3 regions of the Pantoea sp. SYBGC1 genome follow, and region 2 is predicted to be linked to each of the others. Evidence: predicted binding sites of a transcription regulator. Region 2 holds the regulator's gene; each other region holds the start of a gene.
The links. Region 2 encodes LexA, which represses DNA repair genes until DNA is damaged. Its sites were predicted from a motif close to TNCTGTATGTACATACAGNA; they were not measured.
Positions count from the first base shown of each region.

Region 1 (8,043 bases), on a different contig from region 2:
ACAGCTACCAGAATTGCGCAGGGAATTACGACCGCCAGCGTCATCTGTGGCAGATAACGCGCATAATATTCCTGCAGCTGTTCAATCTGCTCAAGCAGCAGCGTTGACCAGCTGCCGGCAGGCCTGCCCTGTATCCAGGCCGGTCCGAGCGCATCGATGCGATCAAGCAGCTGGCGCCGCAGCGCCCGCCGGATGGCGAGACCGGCGCGGAAGCCTGCCATCTCCCGGCCATAGTTAAAGCCGGCACGCAACAGAAAACAGAACAGCAACAGCAGAAAATGAGTGACCAGCGACGAGCGGGGCCGATCGGAGACGACCAGCTGCTGCAGTAGCGTAGCCATCAGCCACGCCTGGGCGATAAGGACGAGTGCGGAGGCAAAGCCGCATAGCGCAGCCAGCTGCAGGGCGGTAGCACCGGAAGCCCGCTGCTGCCGTAACCAGCTCAGCAGGCGCTTTTGCCGTGATTTATTCATACTGTCGTCTGCTCTTCTGAAACAAAGCGAAAACCTGATAAAGTATCCGGTTATTGCGATCGGCAGCACTTTAGCACGCGGTACATAAAAAAGGCGACCTGAACAGATCGCCTTACTTTGATTATGATCAGGTTATTAACACGTTACCGATCGGTTTTAACCAGACCATCCAGATAGCGCTCTGCGTCCAGCGCTGCCATACAGCCGGTACCGGCAGAGGTAATCGCCTGACGATAAGTGTGATCCATCACATCGCCTGCGGCAAAGACGCCCGGAATACTGGTCTGCGTGGCGTTACCGTGCAGGCCGGACTGCACCTTAATGTAGCCATTCTCCAGCGCCAGCTGGCCCTCAAAAATAGCGGTATTTGGACTGTGGCCGATGGCGACAAACAGGCCTGCGACCTCAAGCGATTCTGCAGGCTCACCGTTAGTTGCCAGTAGCTTCACGCCGGTCACACCCATCTGATCACCGGTCACTTCTTCCAGCGTGCGGTGCGTATGCAGCACAATGTTGCCGCTGCGCACTTTTTCCATCAGCCGGTCGATCAGAATCTTCTCTGCGCGGAAGGTGTCGCGACGGTGGATCAGATGCACCTCAGACGCGATGTTGGCAAGGTAGAGTGCCTCTTCAACAGCAGTATTGCCTCCGCCGATCACCGCAACTTTCTGGTTGCGATAGAAAAACCCGTCGCAGGTTGCACAGGCAGAGACGCCACGGCCCTTAAATGCCTCTTCAGAAGGCAGACCCAGATAGCGCGCAGAGGCACCCGTCGCAATAATCAGGGCGTCCGCCGTATATTCGCCACTGTCACCGGTCAGGCGAAAAGGGCGCTGCTGCAGGTCAACGGTATGAATATGATCGAACAGGATTTCGGTGTTGAATTTTTCGGCATGCGCATGCATACGCTCCATCAGCGACGGCCCGGTCAGGTCATGCGGGTCGCCTGGCCAGTTTTCAACTTCGGTGGTCGTCGTAAGCTGGCCGCCCTTTTCCAGACCGGTAACCAGAACCGGATTCAGGTTAGCGCGTGCCGCATAAACTGCAGCGGTATAACCGGCTGGGCCTGAGCCCAGAATAAGCAGTTTGCTGTGTTTGGCCGTACTCATGCATTCCTCAGTGTGTTTCTGACAACAGTAATTTTGATTGTAGGGAAATTAGGACAGCAAAAAAAGCTTTGCACCATTTTGTTAGCGATTGCTGCAAGCGGCGTAGACGATGAAACGCATCTCTGCTGCAGTGTTGCGCTAAAAGAGTGCATTCTGAGTAAATAAAAAGCATCGTTGCCCTGAAAATATCATTTAAAAACAGGGCTCCAGCACGGTATCTGGCATCTTGTACTGAATTTAGATGTTTTACTTTGACAATCGCCTGCGCATTTGCGAAAACATTGGAAGAAGCAGAGAGTCTCTGGCGGTTCAGAACGGTAATTCAGTGCTGTTTTGCGCAGTGGCGTCAGAAAATCTCAGCCTGACATTGGTAGTGACGCATGATGTGGACAGACAGCATGCGTCATACGGATGGTGCGCGACTGCACAGGCTTATAGTCTTCAATTCAGTAAGGCTCTGGAATACGCATTTTTCAGGGTTGTGGCAGGCATAGGGAAGGAATTAAGAGAGACAATAATAATGGTAGACAATAAAAAGCGCCCCGGAAAAGATCTGGATCGTATCGACAGAAATATCCTGAATGAACTGCAAAAAGATGGTCGTATCTCCAATGTTGAGCTTTCCAAGCGCGTAGGCCTATCGCCAACGCCATGCCTTGAGCGTGTTCGCCGTCTGGAGCGACAGGGTTTTATCCTGGGCTACACCGCTCAGCTCAACCCGCACTACCTTGATGCATCCCTGCTGGTATTTGTTGAGATTACTCTGAATCGCGGTGCCCCTGACGTGTTTGAGCAATTTAACGCAGCAGTGCAAAAACTTGAGGAAACTCAAGAGTGTCACCTCGTTTCCGGTGACTTTGACTATCTGCTGAAAACCCGCGTGCCTGATATGTCTGCCTATCGTAAACTGCTGGGAGAAACCTTGCTGCGCCTGCCAGGCGTAAATGACACCCGTACCTATGTCGTGATGGAAGAGGTAAAACAGAGTAACCGGCTGGTCATAAAAACCCGCTAACGCAGGGAAGGTGCAAAGCGTGCAGGATTTAGGTACACTCCTGTGAATTCATACAGGACCAGCGTCGGGCTCTTCCGGCGCTGTTGCCTTCTTATTTTACAGGCACCTGGAGAGTTCTCTTGAGCCAGGAATACACAGAAGATAAAGATGTTTCGTTACAACCGCTGAGCAGTGGACGTCGTCTGCTCGAGGCGTTGCTCATCCTTGTAGCCTTGTTCGCCATCTATCTGATGGTGTCACTGGTCAGTTTTAACCCTTCCGATCCCAGCTGGTCTCAGACCGCATGGCATGAACCTATCCACAATATCGGGGGTAGCCCGGGTGCCTGGCTGGCAGATACGTTGCTGTTTATCTTTGGCGTGATGGCCTATGCCATTCCACCCGTTATCCTGGGGCTGTGCTGGATCACTTTCCGTCAGCGCGATCGGCAGGATTATATCGACTATTTTGCCGTTGGACTGCGTCTGATAGGCGTGCTGGCCCTGGTGGTGACCACCTGCGGACTGGCTGCACTGAACGTGGATGATATCTGGTACTTTGCCTCAGGCGGGGTGATTGGCAGTCTGGTCAGCAATGCCATGGCGCCGTGGCTGCATGGTGCAACCGGCACGCTGACGCTGCTCTGTATCTGGGCCGCAGGCATCACGCTCTATACCGGCTGGTCATGGCTCGCTATCGCTGAAAAAATCGGGAGCGTGGTGATGGGCGTGCTGACATTTGCCAGCAACCGCTCTCGTCATGACGATCGCTGGGAAGAGGATGAGTATGAAGAGGAAGCGGATGTCCCATCGCGTCCGGTTGTAGCGTCTCAGGCTGCTGACGAAGAGGATGTTCTGCTGGCTGCGCCGCGAGCGCCTGCACCTGCACCTGCACCTGCACTCTCTGCTGAGCTGGCCAGCGAACCGCTGCTGGTCAAAGCGTCCGGCGCAACCGCTGCGGCGCTTTCTGCTGTCAGTGAAGCTGCCCGTCAGGCGCCGCCCGCTCCGGCTGCCGTAGCAGAACCTGCACTGACGGCGGAGCCAGCAGTTACGCAGGCTGCCGTGCCGCAGCCGGTCACATCGCAACCGGTTGTGACCGCCACGCCAGCACCACAGACGCCACCGCTTTATCATTTTGAACTGCCGGCAGAGCCTGTCGCGTCGCCTGCTGCACCGGATGAAGATGGCCCGCGCATGGGCGACTGGCAAAGTGCCGATCGCTTCTCTGCTGCTGCCCCTGCATTTACGGCCGCTGCGGCCACAGGTGCTGCCACTGCTGCCGTACAGCGTGCGGAAGAGTCGCTGTCGCCTGTTTTTGACATTGTGCCTGAGCGCGATCGTAACCCGCAGGTAAAACAGGGGATTGGTCCGGAGCTGCCGCGACCTAACAAAGTTAAACTGCCGACCCGACGTGAACTCGCCTCTTATGGCATCAAACTGCCTTCACAGCGTATGGCAGAAGAGAAAGCGCGCGAAGAAGCCGAGCAGCAACAGCCTGACGTGAGCGCCACGCTGCATCAGCCGCAGTATGAGGAAGAGGCTACGCTTCAGGAAGCGCAGCTGCGTGATGCATTTCAGTCACAGCAGCAGCAGCGCTATGGTGAAAGCTGGGAGTCGCATACTGAAGAGGACGATCAGGAGGCACAGCATCAGGCGCAGCTGGCGAGCCAGTTTGCGGCGCAGCAGCAGCAGCGCTACAGCGCACCGCAGGAAGAAAAAGCGCCGGTGTTCAATCTGGATACCTCAGCCGCTTTTGACTTCTCGCCGATGAAAGATCTGGTTGATGATACGCCGAGTGAACCGCTGTTTACTATTGCGGCAACGCCGGAGCCTGAAGCACAGTGGCAGCAGCCAGCCGCACCGGCCGCAGAACCCGCAGCACAATGGCAGCAGCCAGCCGTACCGGCCGCAGAACCAGCCGCACCGGCAGCGGAACCCGCCGCACAGTGGCAGCGGCCAGCCGCACCGGCAGCAGAACCTGCTATGTCCGCAGAGCCGGCCTCACCGCCTTCATACAGTGAAGCGGGCAGCGCCGGATTTGCAGCAGAGCCTGCCGCAGCACCGGCTGTACCGGCGCAGGATAGTCTGTTTCACCCTTTCCTGGTGCGTCATGAACGACCGCTGGAAAAACCTTCCACGCCGCTTCCGGTACTTGAGCTGCTGACGGCTCCACCGGAAGAAGAAGAGCCGGTGGATATGTTTGCTCTGGAACAGACGGCGCGCCTGGTAGAAGCGCGTCTGGCTGACTACCGGGTAAAAGCGGAAGTGGTGGGGATCTCTCCGGGTCCGGTGATCACCCGCTTTGAGCTCGATCTGGCGCCGGGCGTTAAAGCGGCGAGGATCTCAAACCTTTCCCGCGATCTGGCGCGTTCACTCTCAGCCGTGGCAGTGCGTGTGGTAGAGGTGATCCCCGGTAAACCTTACGTTGGACTTGAGCTGCCGAACAAACATCGTCAGACGGTCTATCTGCGTGAAGTGCTGGATTGCGATAAGTTCCGCGATAATCCCTCTCCTCTGTCAGTGGTGCTGGGTAAAGATATCTCCGGACAGCCTGTTGTCGCCGATCTGGCTAAAATGCCACACCTGCTGGTTGCCGGTACCACCGGTTCCGGTAAGTCGGTTGGCGTTAACACCATGATCATCAGCATGCTCTATAAAGCGACACCGGAAGAGGTGCGCTTTATCATGATCGACCCGAAAATGCTTGAGCTGTCAGTTTATGAAGGGATCCCGCACCTGCTTACCGAGGTGGTCACCGACATGAAAGACGCTGCTAACGCGCTGCGCTGGAGCGTGGTGGAGATGGAGCGTCGCTACAAACTGATGTCTGCGCTGGGCGTACGTAACCTCGCCGGTTATAACGAAAAGATTGAGCAGGCTGCGGCGATGGGCCGTCCGATTCCCGATCCGTTCTGGAAGCCGGGTGACAGCATGGACATGACGCCACCCGTACTGGAAAAGCTGCCCTATATCGTGGTGCTGGTGGATGAGTTTGCCGATCTGATGATGGCGGTGGGTAAAAAGGTAGAAGAGCTGATAGCGCGTCTGGCGCAGAAAGCCCGTGCTGCCGGTATTCACCTGGTGCTGGCGACCCAGCGTCCGTCGGTTGACGTGATTACCGGTCTGATTAAAGCCAACATTCCTACGCGTATCGCTTTTACGGTATCAAGTAAGATTGACTCGCGTACCATCCTCGATCAGGGCGGCGCAGAATCGCTGCTGGGAATGGGTGATATGCTCTATATGCCACCTAACTCCTCAATGCCGGTACGCGTGCACGGCGCCTTCGTGCGCGATCAGGAAGTGCATGCTGTTGTGCAGGACTGGAAAGCGCGCGGACGCCCGCAGTATATCGACAGCATCACCGCGGGCGAGGAGAGCGAAGGCGGCGCAGGCGGGATGGATGGTGATGAAGAGCTCGATCCGCTATTCGATCAGGCCGTCTCCTTTGTGGTTGAGAAACGTCGCGCCTCTATCTCTGGTGTACAGCGTCAGTTCCGTATCGGCTATAACCGTGCGGCACGTATCATTGAGCAGATGGAAGCGCAGGGGATCGTTTCTGAGCCGGGCCATAACGGTAACCGCGAGGTGCTTTCACCGCCGCCACATGAGATGTAACGCCGGCTGACAGCACAACTTTCCTGATGGGCCAGTTAACAACTGGCCCATTGTTTATCTGTTGCGCAATCCCCATATCTTTGGGACCTTTCGGCTTTTTCTTCTGTCGAAGAGACAATACGGCAACTACGTTTAATAGCAGTGAGTATCAGGAACAGTGAATAAGGAATCGAATCAGATGAAATTACGCGTTATTGCCTGTGGCCTGCTGGCCGGTTTTGTTTCAGCATCAGCTCTGGCGGATGCCTCCGGCGACCTGCAGCAGCGCCTGAATAAAGTAAACAGCTTCCATGCCAGCTTTAGCCAGAAAGTCACCGACGGCAGCGGTGCCAATGTGCAGGATGGTGAAGGTGAGCTGTGGGTCAAGCGTCCCAGCCTGTTTAACTGGCACATGACGGCGCCGGATGAGAGCGTTATTGTCTCCGACGGCAAAAATCTGTGGTTCTACAATCCGTTTGTTGAACAGGCCAGCGTGAGCCTGCTGCAGAATGCCACCAGCAATACGCCATTTATGCTTATTGCCCGTAACCAGCCCAGCGACTGGAAGCAGTACAACATCAAACAGCAGGGTGACAGCTTTGAACTGACGCCGAAAAACAGCGACGGTAACCTGAAACAGTTTACCATTAACGTATCGTCATCGGGCACTATCAATCAGTTCAGCGCGGTTGAGCAGGATGGCCAGCGCAGCAGCTATCAGCTGAAGAGCCAGAAAAATGGTGCTATCAGTCCCGATAAATTTACCTTTACGCCACCAAAAGGGGTAACGGTAGACGACCAGCGTCAGTGAGGTTGAGTTGAGTAATCTCTCTCTGGATTTTGCCCCTTCAAATGCGTTTAAACCGCTGGCCGCCAGAATGCGACCCACGACGCTTCAGGAGTATATCGGCCAGCAGCATCTGCTGGCCCCTGGCAAACCGCTGCCGCGTGCGATTGAAGCCGGGCAGCTGCACTCGATGATCCTCTGGGGACCGCCGGGCACCGGCAAAACCACGCTGGCAGAGATCATCGCGCACTACGGTAATGCTGATGTGGAACGCATCTCAGCGGTCACGTCAGGCGTAAAAGATATTCGTGAGGCGATCGAGCGCGCCCGGCAAAACCGCCACGCCGGCCGCCGCACTATCCTGTTTGTGGATGAGGTCCATCGTTTCAATAAAAGCCAGCAGGATGCCTTTCTGCCGCACATCGAAGATGGCACCATCACATTTATCGGTGCTACCACGGAAAACCCTTCGTTTGAACTCAACTCTGCGCTGCTGTCGCGTGCGCGCGTCTATCTGCTCAAATCACTGACGACAGAGGATATTGAGCAGGTGCTGACGCAGGCGATGGAAGATAGCACTCGTGGCTATGGTGACAGTGATATCGTGCTGCCTGACGCCACGCGCCGGATGATTGCCGAACTGGTAAGCGGTGATGCGCGCCGTGCGCTGAATACGCTGGAAATGATGGCGGATATGGCAGATGTCAGCGCGCAGGGCAAGCGGGAGCTGACGCCGCAGCTGCTGACCGAAGTGGCTGGCGAGCGTGCAGCGCGCTTTGATAACCAGGGCGATCGCTTTTACGATCTCATCTCGGCACTGCACAAATCGGTGCGCGGCTCTGCGCCCGACGCGGCGCTCTACTGGTACGCCCGGATTATTACCGCCGGCGGGGATCCGCTCTATGTCGCACGGCGCCTGCTGGCTATCGCCTCGGAAGATGTCGGTAATGCCGATCCGCGTGCAATGCAGGTAGCCATTTCAGCCTGGGACTGCTTTACGCGCGTCGGGCCAGCAGAAGGCGAGCGTGCGATTGCGCAGGCGATTGTCTATCTGGCATGTGCGCCGAAAAGCAACGCAGTGTAC
Region 1 is NZ_JBXUNM010000001.1:33,424-41,466, forward strand. It holds gene cydD (heme ABC transporter permease/ATP-binding protein CydD) at 1-473, opposite strand, end outside; gene trxB (thioredoxin-disulfide reductase) at 617-1,582, opposite strand; gene lrp (leucine-responsive transcriptional regulator Lrp) at 2,103-2,597, shown strand; gene AC2CF9_RS00185 (DNA translocase FtsK 4TM domain-containing protein) at 2,717-6,193, shown strand; gene lolA (outer membrane lipoprotein periplasmic chaperone LolA) at 6,372-6,983, shown strand; gene AC2CF9_RS00195 (replication-associated recombination protein A) at 6,991-8,043, shown strand, end outside.
Region 1: AC2CF9_RS00185 (DNA translocase FtsK 4TM domain-containing protein) is a predicted target of LexA. The motif match lies at 2,636-2,655, and genes of this name have one in related genera.

Region 2 (8,043 bases):
GGGCTTCCTGAAGGAAGCCCCTGATTCTTTTTTTAGTTCGCGCTGGTGTAGGGACAGCGGGACTGAATCTGTATTCATATAGTGGCAGAAAACATAAGTAAAAAATATGTTTACGTTTTATTTAGCGCCAGCGGAATTCAGCGCTGTGATCTGAGCCGCAATTTTTACCAGCCGCGTCGCTCCATCCTGCTGATTTTTCTCCTGAGCCGGTTCAGCCTGGTACTACTACCCGGTGTGGTAACGCTGCGCCAGACCCAGACGGCGACCACGGCCAGCAGCAGCCAGGGTAACAGTTTTATGACAAAAGCAAACAGGCCGGTTAAAAACATCAGCGCGGTGGCAACGGCTAAAGCCGCAATCACCCCCAGCAGGGAAACGCCGGTCAGCAACAGCATTAAAAAGAATCCAAGCACAAATACAATTTCCACGTCTATTCTCCTCTGTCAGGACTCTGCAGACAGATACAATTTCCGTGCCAGATTGGTCACTTTATAACTCATTGACCGAATTGGATTTCTTCAGAGTGCTTCAGTAAACGTGGTGAAAAAAACCAGGTTTCAGGCAAAATAAAACCGCACCATTTCTGCTGCGGTTTTCAGAGAACGCGGATTACGCTTCCTGAGGGATGCGATCGGCCACCAGCGCCAGCGCGGCTTCCAGCACCCGCACATCAGCACCCGGTTTATGTGCGTTTTCGCTCAGATAACGTCGCCACTGGCGGGCGCCCGGAATACCCTGAAACAGCCCCAGCATATGCCGGGTGACGTGCCCCAGATAGGTGCCCTGCGTCAGCTCTGCTTCGATATAGGGATACATTGAACGCACAACGGCAACCAGATCCACTGCCGGCGTTGTGCGGCCAAAAAGCTCGCGGTCAACCTGCGCCAGCACGGAAGGATTTTGATACGCTTCGCGGCCCATCATCACGCCATCCAGATGCATCAGGTGCGTCTTCGCCTCTTCCAGCGTTTTTACCCCGCCGTTGATCGCCATGGTCAGCGCTGGAAAATCGCGTTTTAGCTGATAAACGCGCGGATAGTCCAGCGGCGGGATCTCCCGGTTCTCTTTAGGGCTCAGGCCTGACAGCCAGGCTTTGCGGGCGTGAATGATAAAGGTGTCGCAGCCGCCCCGCTCTGCCACGGTGCCGGTAAAGTCGCGCAGAAACGCGTAGCTGTCCTGCTCATCAATACCGATGCGGGTTTTTACCGTGACCGGAATAGAAACCACATCGCGCATCGCTTTAATGCAGTCAGCCACCAGGTTCGCATCCGCCATCAGGCAGGCACCAAAGCGACCATTCTGTACGCGGTCGGAAGGACAGCCCACGTTAAGGTTGATCTGATCGTAACCGCGCGCCTCAGCCAGGCTGGCACACTGCGCCAGCGCCGCCGGATCGCTGCCGCCCAGCTGCAGCGCAACCGGATGCTCCTCTTCGCTATAGGCAAGGTAATCGCCTTTGCCATGAATAATCGCGCCGGTCGTCACCATTTCGGTATAGAGCAGCGTATCGCCGGTCAGCTTGCGATGAAAATAGCGGCAGTGACGATCGGTCCAGTCGAGCATCGGCGCGATAGAGAAACGTTGCGAAGAGAAGTTATCAGTCATGAAGCGCAGTAAATCCGGAGTTAAATGATGAGAAACTGCGCAATGATACCACAGCCGTCACGGACGACACAGCCGCCCGTGACAGACCCGTCAGAAGTTAAAGCCGAGCTGTACCATCGCACCCCAGGTACGATCTTTACCGGCGGAGCCCGCGAGATCCAGATGCACCGCATTATTAAACGGCGACAGCCCAAGGCCGGCGGTAACCACGTTAACGTCATTTGATTTCAGATCGGCGCGGTAGCCTGCGCGCAGTGCCAGCCAGTCGAGCACGCGATATTCCGCGCCTGCGCCTGCATACTGGCTGCTCTCCTGCGACTTAAAGCGTTTGGTTTCCGTCAGATCCACATCGCCGGTCAGGGTAACCGGCCCGCGCTCCCATGCCAGTCCGGTCGTTACCAGCGGACGGATTTGATAGGTATCGCGATAGCCATTGACGACTTTGGTTTCCAGATCGCGTGAGATCAGGTTCTGCCCGGTCAGACCAAACGTCCAGTTTTCAGCAAACGCGGTTGCGAGACCGGCATCAACGTTAAAGCCGGTGTCTGAACTGCGATAGCGTCCGTTTTTGAGATCGTTTTTATCGTAGTTATAGACGCTGGCGCTGTAGTTGTAGAGCCAGGTCTTCTGCAGCTTGGGCGTAATACCGAGCGAGACCGGGTGACCGGCAACCGTGAACTCATGTGCCATGGCGATACCATAATCGGTGACCAGCGCTGCCAGCCCGTTCGCGCTGGAGCGCAGCTTATCCTGATCGCCCGGCTGCGGAAACGCTCCGTTTGCCAGACTATCCAGATAATCGATATCGCTCTGAGCCACATTGGCCCGGATATGGGCGGTGCCATAGGCTTTGGTAATAAAAGCAAACGGCAGCGTCGCATTGGGAACGGTGACGGCCAGCGCAACGCCAGCGGTGGCATCCGCTTTGTTACCTTTAAGCCCGCGCAGCTGATCGGCCATGTCACCGGCTGCGGCACGCAGCTGCGGTACGGCATCAATGGCGGCGAACGGATCTGAGATCAGATTCACGTTGATGTTATCAATCACGTCGCGATAGCGATCAACCGTATCGGTAATGTCATCAATGCGATCGACCAGCTTGTCTTTATCTGTAACCTGCAACCCGGCAGAGGGAAAAATAATGCCGGCGTTCTCTTCCGGCTGCGCGCGCGTCATCAGCGCCGGGTTAGCCAGCACGGCAGAACTCCAGTGCGACGACGCAACACCGGTTCCGCCCATCGCATCATTGCGCGCATCATACCAGGTTCCCGCGGCCAGCGCTGAAGAGGAAACCAGCAGCGCGTTTAAACCAGCAAAATAAGCCACCCGGGCCAGCGTAAAGCGTGTTGTCATCATGAGGCTGCTATCACCTTAAAAAATTATTGAGTGTCGCGTAGGCGAAATAATGGTGTTAACCGCTATTCTGAATGGCGGCTAACGCTTCATTGCTGTGAACTGAAAGGGATAAGCACTGCTGTTCGCAGAATTGGACACGATTGCGCCACACTGCGCTTTTTTTAGCCACTCAGGCGAAATATTGCTCTTATAAGGCCAGTGATAACTTTAGCCTGCCTGAACCATAACGGGAATCTGGTCACTTGCAAAGCAAAAATAGCGCACGAAACACGCTTAAAATTGCCGGATAAGTGTGATCGACAGCACGCTTCGGCCAGGGCAGGCAAAAACAGCATGGGCGGATAGAGTGTGATAAAATAACATCACCTGTTAGCCGGAGAACATTATGTCAACTCTTACCCCAGCGCAGCTGCTGACCCAGGTTGAGGCGCTCTGTCTCGATCGCGGCGTGCGTCTTACGCCACAGCGTGCCGAAGTACTGCGCCTGATGGCTGAGCAGAAAGGTTCTGTCAGCGCCTACGATCTGCTGGATCAGCTGCGTACAAGTGAGCCTCAGGCGAAGCCGCCCACGATTTACCGCGCCCTCGACTTTTTGCTGGAGCAGGGATTTATCCACCGCGTGGAGTCCAACAACAGCTATGTGGTCTGCCATCATTTTAATGAGCCGGCCCACAGCTCTGTCATGCTGGTTTGCGACAGCTGCGCCGCAGTGAGTGAACAGCAGGCGCACGGCGTGGAAAAAATCATTGCGGGACTGGCTGACCAGGCATACTTCAGCCTGCGCCATACGGTAATTGAAGCGCACGGCCTGTGCGAAAACTGTGCGGAAATTGCCGCCTGTACACAGCACGCCAGCTGTGCGCACGATCATGAAGCGATGAGTAAAAAACGCGGCAAAAAGGGCTGAGCACACGCCTGAAGGCATGCGGGCGGGTTATGCGCTGAAGCGGGAGTGGCACTAGCTGTGTGGATCGTTGTGCCGGCTTTCCCATTCGTTTACTTCGCGCTCCGCTTCTGCTCTGGCATAGCCGTAGCGCTCCTGAATCTTGCCGATCAGCTGGTCGCGTCTGCCTTCGATCACGCTCAGGTCATCATCGGTCAGCTTGCCCCACTGCTCTTTGCATTTTCCTTTAAACTGTTTCCAGCTGCCACTCGCTTCATCTCGGTTCATCGCATCTCTCCCCGGTTTGCTGAGCCAGACGGTGGCCACCCTGACGCGGGCTGAACCGCCGTATAACCTGCGTGCTGTCACGTTAAGGTTAACCGCTGCAGCACAAACTGCCAGTTTTGTGCGCTGCTGGCCGATCGGCTGACATCACACGCTGAACCAGCTGTCGCGCTGCCAGTGATGACGCCAGATCAGCCCGAGCGTAATGCCTCTCAGCGCGAGGAATACGGTAATAGCCAGCCATAAACCATGATTTCCGAGCCACGGCAGCGTCAGCAGCGTCAGCGCATAGCCCAGCGCCGCCAGCAGCATGCTGTTGCGCATATCCCGGCCGCGCGTGGCTCCGATAAACATCCCATCCAGCAGATAGCACCAGACGCCAGCCAGCGGCAGGATCACCTGCCAGATAAGATAGCGGTCGGCCGCCTCACGCAGCGACTCAATTGAGGTCAGCAGCGCAACAATTGCCGGGCCGCAGAGGGCGTAAATCACAGCGAACAGCAGCGCCACAATGCCCGCCTGCCGGCAGGCGGCATACCAAATCAGCCGCAGCCGGCTGCGATCGCCTGCGCCGGTCGCCTCACCGGAGCAGGCTTCCACCGCATACGCAAAACCATCCAGCGCATAGGCGGTAAAAGTCAGGAACATCAGCAATACCGCATTGACCGCAACCACGTCAGCGCCGAGTCGCGCGCCCAGCAGCGTCAGCGAGGCGAAACAGAGCTGCAGCAGCAGCGAACGCAGCATGATGTCGCGGTTAAGCCGGAACAGGCGCGCGGCGTCGCCGCGCCAGCTGGCTTTAAGCAGCGATAATGATATGCCGCGCAGCGCCAGCACCCGCGCCACCATCCAAACCCCCACGGCCAGCGTCACATAGTCCGCGACGGCGGTGGCCGCTGCGGCGCCCGCCACGCCCCAGTGCCACTGCAGAACAAACAGCAGATCGAGCAGGATATTCACGACGTTGCCGGTGATAAGCAGCACCATCGGCGCGCGCGCATACTGTACGCCGAGCAGCCAGCCGAGGATCACCAGGTTTGCCAGCGTGGCAGGCGCGCTGAGCCAGCGGATAGCGATAAAGGTTTGCGCCTGCTGCTGCACCGCCTCGCTGCCGCCCATCAGCGCGGCTGCCAGCTCGCTGACCGGCGTTCGTAGCACAATGAACAGCACGCCTGCCGCCAGCGCAATCAGCATCGGCTGGATCAGCGCGCGCGCCAGCGCTGGCTTATTGCCGGCGCCGAACGCCTGCGCCGTCAGGCCAGTGGTGCTCATGCGCAAAAAGAGCAGCAGCATAAAGACAAAGCTGGTGGCCGTTGCGCCCACGGCTACGCCGCCGAGGTAAACCGGGCTGTCGAGGTGGCCAATGATAGCCGTATCCACAATGCCCAGCAGCGGTACGCTGATATTAGAGAGGATCATGGGCAGCGCCAGGCGCCAGAGCGTGCGATCAGAAGAGGTAAACAGCGGCATCAGCCAGTCCTGTTATTGCGGGCAACGCGCCTCATGCAGCTGCACGGCGCCACGGTTGGAAGCAGAGGGGTAATATAGCAGACCGCGGCCTGTGCAGGCACAGACCGCAGCGGGGGGGCTAACCAGGTATTACAGCCATTCACCGGTGCGGACAATACCGACAGCCAGACCTTCAACGGTCAGAGACTGCTGGCGCGTATCCACTTCGATAGGCTGAAAATCGCTGTTTTCCGGCAGCAGATGCACGATAGCACCCTGCTTTTTCCAGCGTTTTACGGTGACTTCGTCATCAATGCGCGCTACCACGACCTGGCCATTACGCACATCCTGGGTTTTATGCACGGCAAGCAGATCGCCATCCATAATTCCGATATCTTTCATCGACATGCCGCTAACGCGCAGCAGAAAATCCGCGCTCGGCTTGAACAGGTTAGCATCGACCTGATAGTGGGTCTCGATGTGCTCCTGAGCCAGCAGCGGCTCGCCGGCAGCGACACGCCCGATCAGCGGCAGTCCGCCGCTTGTCTCTTCTTCCATCAGCAAGCGAATGCCGCGCGAGGCGCCAGAGACAATCTCAATGACTCCTTTACGCGCCAGCGCTTTCAGGTGCTCTTCAGCCGCATTGGGTGAGCGGAAGCCCAGCTGTGAAGCAATTTCAGCACGCGTTGGCGGCATGCCGGTTGAATTAATATGGTCGCGAATCAGGTCATAGACCTGCTGCTGCCTGCTGGTTAACGCTTTCATCCCGCCCCCTGGTTGTTTATACAGTCGCTGTGAGTATATACAGGTATTGGCGAAATGAAAACCGCAGCTGCGGCAAAAATCAGCGATATCTCGGTACGGGCGGCCTTAATATGCGCGCGGCCAGAGCAGCGTGATCCAGACAAACAGCGCGAGAAGGATCGTCAGCAGCACGGCGGCAGAACCCATATCCTTGGCGCGGCCCGCCAGCGGATGACGCTCCTGGCCGATTCTGTCGACCACCGCCTCAATCGCGCTGTTGAGGATTTCCACTACCACCACCAGTATCACCGAACCAATCAGCAGCACGCGCGTCACTGCGTCCACATCCAGCCAGCAGGCGACGACCACCGCAATCACCGCTGCAACGGCCTCCTGACGAAAGGCCGCTTCATGTTGCCAGGCCGCGCGAATGCCCTGCCAGGAGTAGCCCGCCGCTTTGATGATACGTAGCAGGCCGGTAACGTTATTTGCCATGAATAGGGAACCCTTGAGTAATTTTGGCGTCAATGAGTGCGCAGCGTGCGATGGCACAGCCACAGATCTTCGCTGCACTTTCTGGTATGCTTGCCGCGCTTTGCTAACAAGAGGCTTCAAGTTGTCTATGTCAGGTTGGCGTAAACTCTATTACAAATTATTGAATTTACCACTCTCTATTTTGGTAAAAAGTAAGGTCATACCGACCGATCCGGTTTCGGAGCACGGTATCGATCCCACCCGTCCCGTGATGTATGTTTTGCCTTATGATTCAAAGGCGGACCTGCTTACATTGCGTAACCAGTGTCTGCGGCTTGATCTGCCCGATCCGCTCGCGCCGCTGGAGATTGACGGCACGCTGCTGCCGCGTCATGTGTTTATCCATGATGGCCCGCGTGTCTTTCCTTACTACGTGGCGAACCCGGAGTCAGTGAAACTGTTTCACGACTATCTGGATCTGCATCGTAATAACCCGCAGCTGGATGTCCAGATGCTGCCGGTGGCGGTGATGTTTGGCCGTGCGCCAGGGCGTGAAATTCAGGGCGAGCCTACGCCGCATCTGCGCGTACTGAATGGCGTACAGAAGTTTTTCGCCATTCTCTGGCACGGCCGCGACAGCTTCGTCCGCTTCTCTTCCACCGTCTCGCTGCGCCAGATGGCGACCGAACACGGCACGGATAAGTCGATTGCACAGAAGCTGGCGCGCGTGGCGCGTATTCACTTTGCCCGCCAGCGTCTGGCTGCGGTAGGACCCAGCCTGCCCGCCCGTCAGGATCTGTTCAACAAGCTGCTGCAGTCGAAAGCGATTGAAAAAGCGGTTGAAGATGAAGCGCGCAGCAAAAAGATTTCGCATGAAAAAGCGCAGCAAAATGCCGTTGAGATGATGGAAGAGATCGCGGCAGACTTCTCGTATGAGGCGATTCGCGTTACCGACCGCATTATGGGCTGGCTCTGGAGCCGCCTCTATCAGGGCATAAGCGTCAACGGCGGCGAGCGCGTGCGTCAGCTGGCGCAGGATGGACATGAAATAGTCTATGTGCCTTGCCATCGCAGCCATATGGATTACCTGCTGCTCTCCTACGTGCTTTATCATCAGGGGCTGGTGCCGCCGCACATCGCTGCCGGTATCAATCTCAACTTCTGGCCAGCCGGCCCCATTTTCCGCCGGCTGGGGGCCTTCTTTATTCGCCGTACCTTTAAGGGCAATAAACTCTACTCCACCGTAT
Region 2 is NZ_JBXUNM010000010.1:61,105-69,147, reverse strand. It holds gene pspG (envelope stress response protein PspG) at 165-428, opposite strand; gene dusA (tRNA dihydrouridine(20/20a) synthase DusA) at 610-1,605, opposite strand; gene AC2CF9_RS15245 (conjugal transfer protein TraF) at 1,696-2,958, opposite strand; gene zur (zinc uptake transcriptional repressor Zur) at 3,347-3,868, shown strand; gene AC2CF9_RS15235 (CsbD family protein) at 3,920-4,132, opposite strand; gene dinF (MATE family efflux transporter DinF) at 4,277-5,599, opposite strand; gene lexA (transcriptional repressor LexA) at 5,729-6,343, opposite strand; gene AC2CF9_RS15220 (diacylglycerol kinase) at 6,449-6,817, opposite strand; gene plsB (glycerol-3-phosphate 1-O-acyltransferase PlsB) at 6,945-8,043, shown strand, end outside.

Region 3 (8,043 bases), on a different contig from region 2:
TACCGCTCTGCATCCGCAGCAGGCCCAGCCACTGCTCAAGACGCGGCACCAGCCGCTGCGCGATAGCGCTGTCCTGCCAGAATGCGCCGTCCGGCAACGTCCACGCCAGCTCCTCCTCCAGCCACTGACGCCAGCCGCTGGCCTGCGCCTTTTTAGCCGCACACTGCTCGCGCCAGCTCTCCAGCAGCAGCTGGCGACGGGCAGCGCCGTCACTCTCCAGCTGGCTGATAACCGGCGGCTTGCGCCCACTCTCACGAATAATATGCAGCGCCAGCGCATGAAAAGTACGCGCCTGCAACGCCTTTACATTGAGTTGCGTGTCCAGGCGTTGATTTATCTCTTCTGCAGCCTCCCGGCCGAATGCCAGCAGCAGTATCTGGTCAGGATGAGCCAGTCGCCGCTGCAGCAGCCAGCCGGCACGGGCCACCAACACGGCGGTTTTACCACTGCCTGCACCCGCTAGGACCAGCAATGTCTCTTCACCATTGACCACCGCTTCTGCCTGCGCACGATTAAGCGGTGAGTGCTCAACGGTAGCGAAAAAATCCGGATTGGCCTGAATCACCTGTTCGCTCCAGCGGCGATTACGCTGGCGAATTGTGGCTTCGCCCTGCTCCAGCCACTGCCGGCAGCGATGCCAGCGTTCACGACAGTTATCCAGCGCCTCCAGGCGTGCCAGCGGCAGCGGCAGTGCCTTAATTGTCTCGTTAACCCGGGTAAGGATAGCGGCCAGTTCACTTCGCTTCAGCCAGCGATCCTCCGCAGTCAGCTGCGAAATATGCTGCAGCAGCTCATCCAGCACGCCTGCACTGATATGACTCATTTCAGCGCTCCACTGCTGCCAGGCGTGCTGCAGATAGTGATAAAAACGCTGCGTCTCCTGCCACTCCGTGCCATGCAGCCGCACCACCTGATTCTCCGCCAGCAAAAACTCCAGCTCGCCCCATACCAGACCGCGTTTGCAGCTGATATCCAGCAGCTGATTAAACGGAATAAGGTATTCATGACGATCGCCGCTGACTTCAACACCGGCAGTCAGCAAACGCACCCGGTTGTAAGGATGCTGCGCCAGACGTTTACCCATTGCTGTTGCTTTCAGTTCCATGTCCGCATCATCAGGTGAAATTCAGTTATTGCGCAGTTTACCTGTCAGACACTTGGCGCTCCAGCCTTAAAACAGGCTAAACTTGGCGTCACATATTGCGGATTGCAAAAGGAAAAACGCGTTATGCGCACCGTTCTTAATATTCTGAATTTTATCCTCGGCGGCTTTCTCACTACGCTTGGCTGGCTCTTTGCCACGCTGGTCAGCATCGTACTGATTTTTACGCTGCCGCTGACGCGCTCCTGCTGGGAAATCACAAAACTTTCGCTGGTCCCGTTCGGCAATGAAGCGGTTCACGTTGATGTACTGCGTCCTGACAGCAAAAGTGCGTTTCTTAACGCTGGCGGTACATTTCTGAACATCTTCTGGCTTATTTTCTTTGGCTGGTGGCTCTGCGTAATGCATATCTCAACCGGAATTATGCAGTGTCTGAGCATTATCGGTATTCCCACCGGGCTGGCGCACTTTAAGCTGGCTGCGATTTCACTCTGGCCAGTTGGCCGTCGGGTGGTCAGCGTGGAAGAGGCGCAGGCAGCGCGTGAAGCTAACGCGCGCCGTCGCTACTGAGGATTCGGTTTATGTCCGACGCTATGCCCGCCTGGCGCCGCTATCTGTTTAACAGCAGCCTGCGCTATCTGCTGCGTATTTTTCTGGCGCTGTCGGGCTGCGCCGCGTTTCCCTGGTGGCTGCAGCAGGTAGAGTGGACTATTCCGCTTACGCTGGGCGTGGTCGCTGCTGCGCTGGCCGATCTTGACGATCGCTGGACAGGCCGTCTGCGCAATCTGATCATCACCCTGTGCTGCTTCTGTATCGCGTCGGTCTCCGTTGAGCTGCTTTTCCCCAGCCCCTGGGCGTTCGCTGCCGGCCTGGCGCTCTCAAGCTGGGGGTTTATCCTGCTGGGCGCGCTTGGCCAGCGTTATGCGACTATCGCGTTTGGTGCCCTGCTGATTGCGGTATATACCATGCTGGGTATCGGGCTCTTTCCAGAATGGTGGATGCAGCCCGCGCTGCTGCTGGCGGGGGCACTCTGGTACAACCTGCTGACCTTTATTGGGCACCTGATGTTTCCGGTGCGGCCCGTTCAGGAACAGCTGGCGGCCAGCTTTTCCCAGCTGGCGCGTTATCTTGAGGCGAAAGCCAACCTGTTTGACCCGGATGGTGGTGAGCAGGATGATGCCGCTCTGATTGCCACCGCAATGGCTAACAGCCAGTTAGTCGCGCAGCTGAATCAGACTAAAAATACCATTCAGAGCCGGCTGCGCGGCGATCGGGGTTCGCGCAGTACCCGCCGCAGCCTGCATTACTATTTTGTGGCGCAGGATATTCATGAGCGCGCCAGCTCTTCGCACATACAGTATCATCAGCTACGAAATAACTGGCGTTACAACGAGATCCTGTTCCGTTTTCAGCGTCTGCTGAATATGCAGGCGCAGGCGTGTCGCCAGCTGGCTGAAACGATCGTACTGCGCCAGCGCTGGCATCACAGCAGCCATTTCGAGCGGGCTTTTGCGCGCCTTGAGACGGCCCTTGAGCGACTGCAGCAAAGCGACCCCGATGCCGGACATACCGCCCCGCTCTACTGGTTATTGCGTAATCTGCGTGCCATTGATGCGCAACTTGCTTCGCTTGCTTCAGAACAGCAGCTGTTTGAGACGCCGTTGCAAAGTGAGCACCATCTTTCGCGTGACACGCTGCGTGGCTGGTCCGATATACGTCTGCGTCTGAGCCGTCACCTTACGCCCGCCTCTCCGCTGTTTCGTCACGCCATCCGAATGTCGCTGGTGCTCTGTATAGGTTATGCCTTTATTCAGATTACCGGGCTGCAGCGCGGTTACTGGATACTGCTTACCAGCCTGTTTGTCTGTCAGCCCAACTATAACGCCACGCGTCGCCGGCTGGCGCTGCGTATCGGGGGGACGCTGGCAGGGGTGGCAATCGGGCTGCCGGTGCTGTGGCTGGTGCCCTCGGTGGAGGGGCAGCTGCTGCTGATCGTCCTCAGCGGCGTGCTGTTTTTTGCTTTCCGTCAGATTCAGTATGCGCAGGCCACGCTGTTTATTACCCTGCTGGTACTGCTCTGCTTCAACTTGCTGGGTGAAGGCTTTGACGTGGCCCTGCCGCGGATTGTTGATACGCTTCTGGGATGCGGACTCGCCTGGCTGGCGGTGGCGTTTGTCTGGCCTGACTGGCGTTTTCGCAAGCTCACCACCATAGCCGATCGCGCGCTGAATGCTAACTGCCGCTATCTGGATGCCATCATGGAACAGTATCATCAGGGCAAAGATAACCGGCTGGCTTACCGGGTCGCACGCCGGGATGCGCACAACGCTGACGCCGAACTCGCCTCTGTGGTATCGAATATAAATAGTGAGCGCCGGGCAGAGCAGACGCTGCGGGAGCACGCCTTCAGACTGCTCTGTCTTAATCACTCGTTTCTGAGCTATATCTCAGCGCTGGGCGCACATCGCACCCGCTTAACGCCGGGGAAATTGCTCACGCTGCTTGATGACGCCGTCTGTTTTGTTGAGGATGTTTTACAGATTGAGTGCGTGACGAACGATCGGGTAGCCGCGATGCAACATACGCTTCAGCAGCGCATCGGCGAACTGAAAACCAGCTCTGAAGCCCAGGCACCGTTGATTTTGCAGCAGCTCGATTTACTGATCACACTGCGGCCTGAGATTGCCCGCCTGCGCCGCGCTCTGGCGCAGGCCTGAAACAGTAACAGCGGCTCTCGGGTTTACCGGCGTAGCCGCTCCTGATACCAGCTGCTCAGCGCCTCTTTTACGTCAGCCGGAAGCGCCGCCTGATGATGGCCAGAGATCGCCCCTTCAAGTGCCAGCAGCGTTTTCAACCCGACATGCTTGTTGACGCTGCGCAGCTTAAGCCAGCTCTGTCGTGACCCCATCTCCTGCAGCGATTCCACCGAACTGATCCCCGCTTTATGCAGCATCAGCTCCATACGCAAACTGAGATTAGGAAGATCTTTGAGCCGCAGCGAAATATGTTTTACTGCGGCATCAGCCTGTGCCGCCTGCAGGGAGCTGGCTGACAAACGGATCAGCTGCCCCCTGTCCTGCCATAGTTGCTGATCAACTTTGAAGTAGCTCAGGGTGACAGGGATGCCGCGCTTACGGTAAACCAGCGGCTCCAGCGGCCGCTGAACGGTATAAAGCCGCAGCGCCTCACTGGCGCGCAGGTAGAGCGTGTCATTATCGATATAGGCGAACACTACGCGCTCAATGGCCAGAGCATAGCCGCCAAACTGCGTACGCGACTCTATATCTCCCAGAACCGACAGGGCGTCGATCGATTGTTCTACTACCTCATTTTTTCGCTTCATCATGTCCCTTTTCCTCATTCCTTGTGCAGGGTATTTCCTATAAAACAGTGACTATTCATTCAGTTAGAAGATAAAAAAAACGATTTACTGATTCAATGAATAAAATGCCTTTGGTGTCATCTTCTGCCAGTTTTGAGAGACATTTTCAGAAAATGAAGTTGATCTCTGTTAATTTAAACAGTACTGTACATTCATCCAGTTCACTACTGAGCGAGTATATTATGCGCACGCATTTCTCTGGCCCTGTTGATTGTTCCTCCTGGTTAGCGCCTTCCACTGCAGTTCAGCCGTCAATGGGCGGTATAACGGAATTACGCTACAGTGAGCATCCTGGCATGATGCAATTGCTTCTGCTCCCGGTGCTCAAACAGCTGAGCGAACAGTCACGCTGGCAGCTCTGGCTGACGCCGACGCACAAAGTGAGCCGCCGCTGGATCCAGCAGGCTGGTCTGCCGCTTGAGAAAAGTATGCATATTACTGAATCAGACCGGCTCAATACGGTTGAGAATATGGTGAAAGCGCTGCGTACCGGAAATTACAGCGTAGTGCTGGCGTGGATACCGGAACTGCATGAAACTGAGCGTCAGATGCTGCAGCAGGCAGCAGAAGAAGGCGAAGCTTTGGGTCTGATTATGCGACCGGAAGAAGCTGATATCATTTCTGCCAGACAACCCGGAAGCACAAAAATTCCCTCGGATTTGTTTCATTAAGTAAAAAGTGAGATTTATCTCAGCTTTTTTTTCCGGCCTGTTGCCGCTAAGCTACTGATAATGTTCCCGCCAGTCAGGACAAGGGCTTAGCTGCAATTCTCTATTTACAGAACGAAAATTTTGCCCCGTCAATTGTTAAAATGTGTGTATTTACACCTGTTTTTTTACCTGCTCACCTCACATCATACTTGTAAGTTTTCAATCTCGTTGTAGACTTTAGCTCGCCAGGGTGCTCAATAACCTCCGTTTTTTCGGTAGAGTCATAAGCGAGCGTTCAGACCCGGCGAAGGATTACAACCAAGAGCAACCTTTTTGCTCATTGCCTATTTGGATGATAACGAGGCGCAAAATGAAAAAGACAGCTATCGCAATTGCAGTGGCACTGGCTGGCTTCGCTACCGTAGCGCAGGCCGCTCCTAAAGATGACACCTGGTACACCGGTGCTAAACTGGGCTGGTCTCAGTATCACGATACTGGTTACTACGGTAACGGTTACGCGAACAACGACGGTCCAACTCACGAATCTCAGCTGGGCGCAGGTGCTTTCCTGGGCTATCAGGCGAACCCATACCTGGGCTTCGAGCTGGGCTATGACTGGCTGGGCCGTATGCCTAACAAAGGCGACAACATCAACGGCGCATTCAAAGCGCAGGGCGTTCAGCTGGCAGCTAAACTGAGCTACCCAATTGCTGATGACCTTGACGTGTACACCCGTCTGGGTGGCATGGTATGGCGTGCAGATTCTACCCAGAACAATACTCTGACCGGCGAACGCCGCAGCGACCACGACACCGGCGTTTCTCCGCTGGCTGCAGTGGGTGTTGAATACGCAGTGACCAAAAACTGGGCAACCCGTCTGGATTACCAGTGGGTTAACAACATTGGTGATGCAGGTACCGTTGGCGCGCGTCCAGACAACGGCATGCTGAGCGTAGGCGTTGCATACCGCTTCGGTCAGGATGAAGCTGCTGCACCAATCGCTGCACCAGCTCCGGCACCAGCTCCGGTTGTTGAAACCAAGCGTTTCACTCTGAAATCTGACGTGCTGTTCACCTTCAACAAATCTACCCTGAAGCCAGAAGGCCAGCAGGCTCTGGATCAGCTGTACAGCCAGCTGAGCTCAATGGATCCTAAAGATGGTTCCGTTGTGGTTCTGGGCTTTACCGACCGCATCGGTTCAGACCAGTACAACCAGAAACTGTCTGAGAAACGTGCTCAGTCTGTTGTCGACTACCTGGTATCTAAAGGTATTCCGGCTAACAAAATCTCTGCACGTGGCATGGGCGAATCCAACCCGGTTACTGGCAACACCTGTGACAGCGTGAAAGGCCGTAATGCCCTGATCGACTGCCTGGGTCCAGACCGTCGCGTTGAGATCGACGTGAAAGGCATCAAAGACGTTGTAACTCAGCCACAGGCTTAAGTTATCGCGTAAAAAAAACCCCGCTCCGGCGGGGTTTTTTGCTTCTGCTATCTGCTTACTTTTTGTTCTCTTCACTGCCTAAAATGGCCTGCAGATCCTGCTTTAACGTAGACATCTGGCTGGCATATTTCTCTTTCCGTTCGGCGTCTTCAATCAGCTGTACAATTGTCTCAGAGAGCGTGCAGTGACGGCGCTGCGCCAGACCCGCCAGCCGTTGCCACACCAGATACTCTAAATCGATCGATTTTTTACGCGTATGCTGGTGTTCAGCATTAAAGTGACGCTTGCGGCGGGCACGTATGGTTTGCTTCAGGCGATTTTCCAGACCGGGATGGATATGCTGCGCAATCCACTGGTTCACCTCAACCGGCGTATTTTCCAGCGCAAGCAGCGCGTCAACCGCAGCCTGTGCCGCGCTGAGTTCCAGATAGCGGGTGATCAGCTCCCCCTCCCGATGTTTTTTCACCAGGTATTTCCATTTCCATCCACTTTCCAGATTTTCAAGCTGCTGGTATTTCATCGGAATCCCACCGTGACCATGTAACAACTTAAGAATAACAGCTTTTTTGTTCGATGCAGCAACGAAAAACATGTCGTTTCTGTCACACCCACTACCGGAACTCGCCGTGATAAACCCGGTTGTATCCTGTATAATCACGCTTTTCCTAAATCAGACTAATGCGAATATTTTGACCAGCAACCAACTTACGTGGCAAGCCCTGCAGCCAGATAGCACCCCCTGGCAGACCCTTTTTTCAACGGTTTCACTGAAAGATAGCGATAGCCTTGCCGCGGTTCAGCCGCGTTTGCTGAATGCGCTGGCGCATTTACACCATCAGTCTGCGGGTTTTCCGCTGCTGCTGTTACGCAGCCAGGAAAATAGCGACTATCTCGCCTGGATTGCCGAAGCCGCACGGCGTTTTCAGCCTGATGCCGGGCAGCTTTATGGCGGTGACTATCATGTGATGGGCGACACCGTTACGCTGCTGCCGCCTTCAGACATCAACCGTCCTTTTACCAGCAGCGGCGGCGTATTTTATGCTGACTGGATCGAAGCAGAGCAGCTGTTTGGCTGCGTGCGTCAGTATAAAGATCGCGTGATGCCTGAGCCCGGGCTGCTGCATCGCGCCAACGGCGGTACGCTGATCCTGTCTATTAATACGCTGCTGGCACAGCCCCTGCTCTGGCTGCGTCTGCGCCGGTGTATTGAACTGCAGCGGTTTGAGTGGTATTCGCAGGATGAGCGACAGCCCCTGCCGGTGACAATTCCGGCTCTGCCGCTCAGCGTCCGGCTGGTTCTGTGCGGCGATCGCGATGCGCTGGCCAGTTTTCAGGAGCTGGATGCCGAAGTGCACGAAATGGCGCTCTACAGTGAGTTTGAAGAGAACCTGCAGATTGCTGATGAGAGCGATATGCTCAACTGGTGTCAGTGGGTTCTGACGCAGGCAGCACGGGCAGATCTTAA
Region 3 is NZ_JBXUNM010000001.1:103,763-111,805, reverse strand. It holds gene helD (DNA helicase IV) at 1-1,105, opposite strand, end outside; gene AC2CF9_RS00470 (YccF domain-containing protein) at 1,229-1,672, shown strand; gene yccS (YccS family putative transporter) at 1,684-3,819, shown strand; gene AC2CF9_RS00460 (TfoX/Sxy family DNA transformation protein) at 3,843-4,445, opposite strand; gene sulA (SOS-induced cell division inhibitor SulA) at 4,667-5,155, shown strand; gene ompA (porin OmpA) at 5,505-6,578, shown strand; gene matP (macrodomain Ter protein MatP) at 6,634-7,098, opposite strand; gene AC2CF9_RS00440 (AAA family ATPase) at 7,169-8,043, shown strand, end outside.
Region 3: sulA (SOS-induced cell division inhibitor SulA) is a predicted target of LexA. The motif match lies at 4,627-4,646, and genes of this name have one in related genera.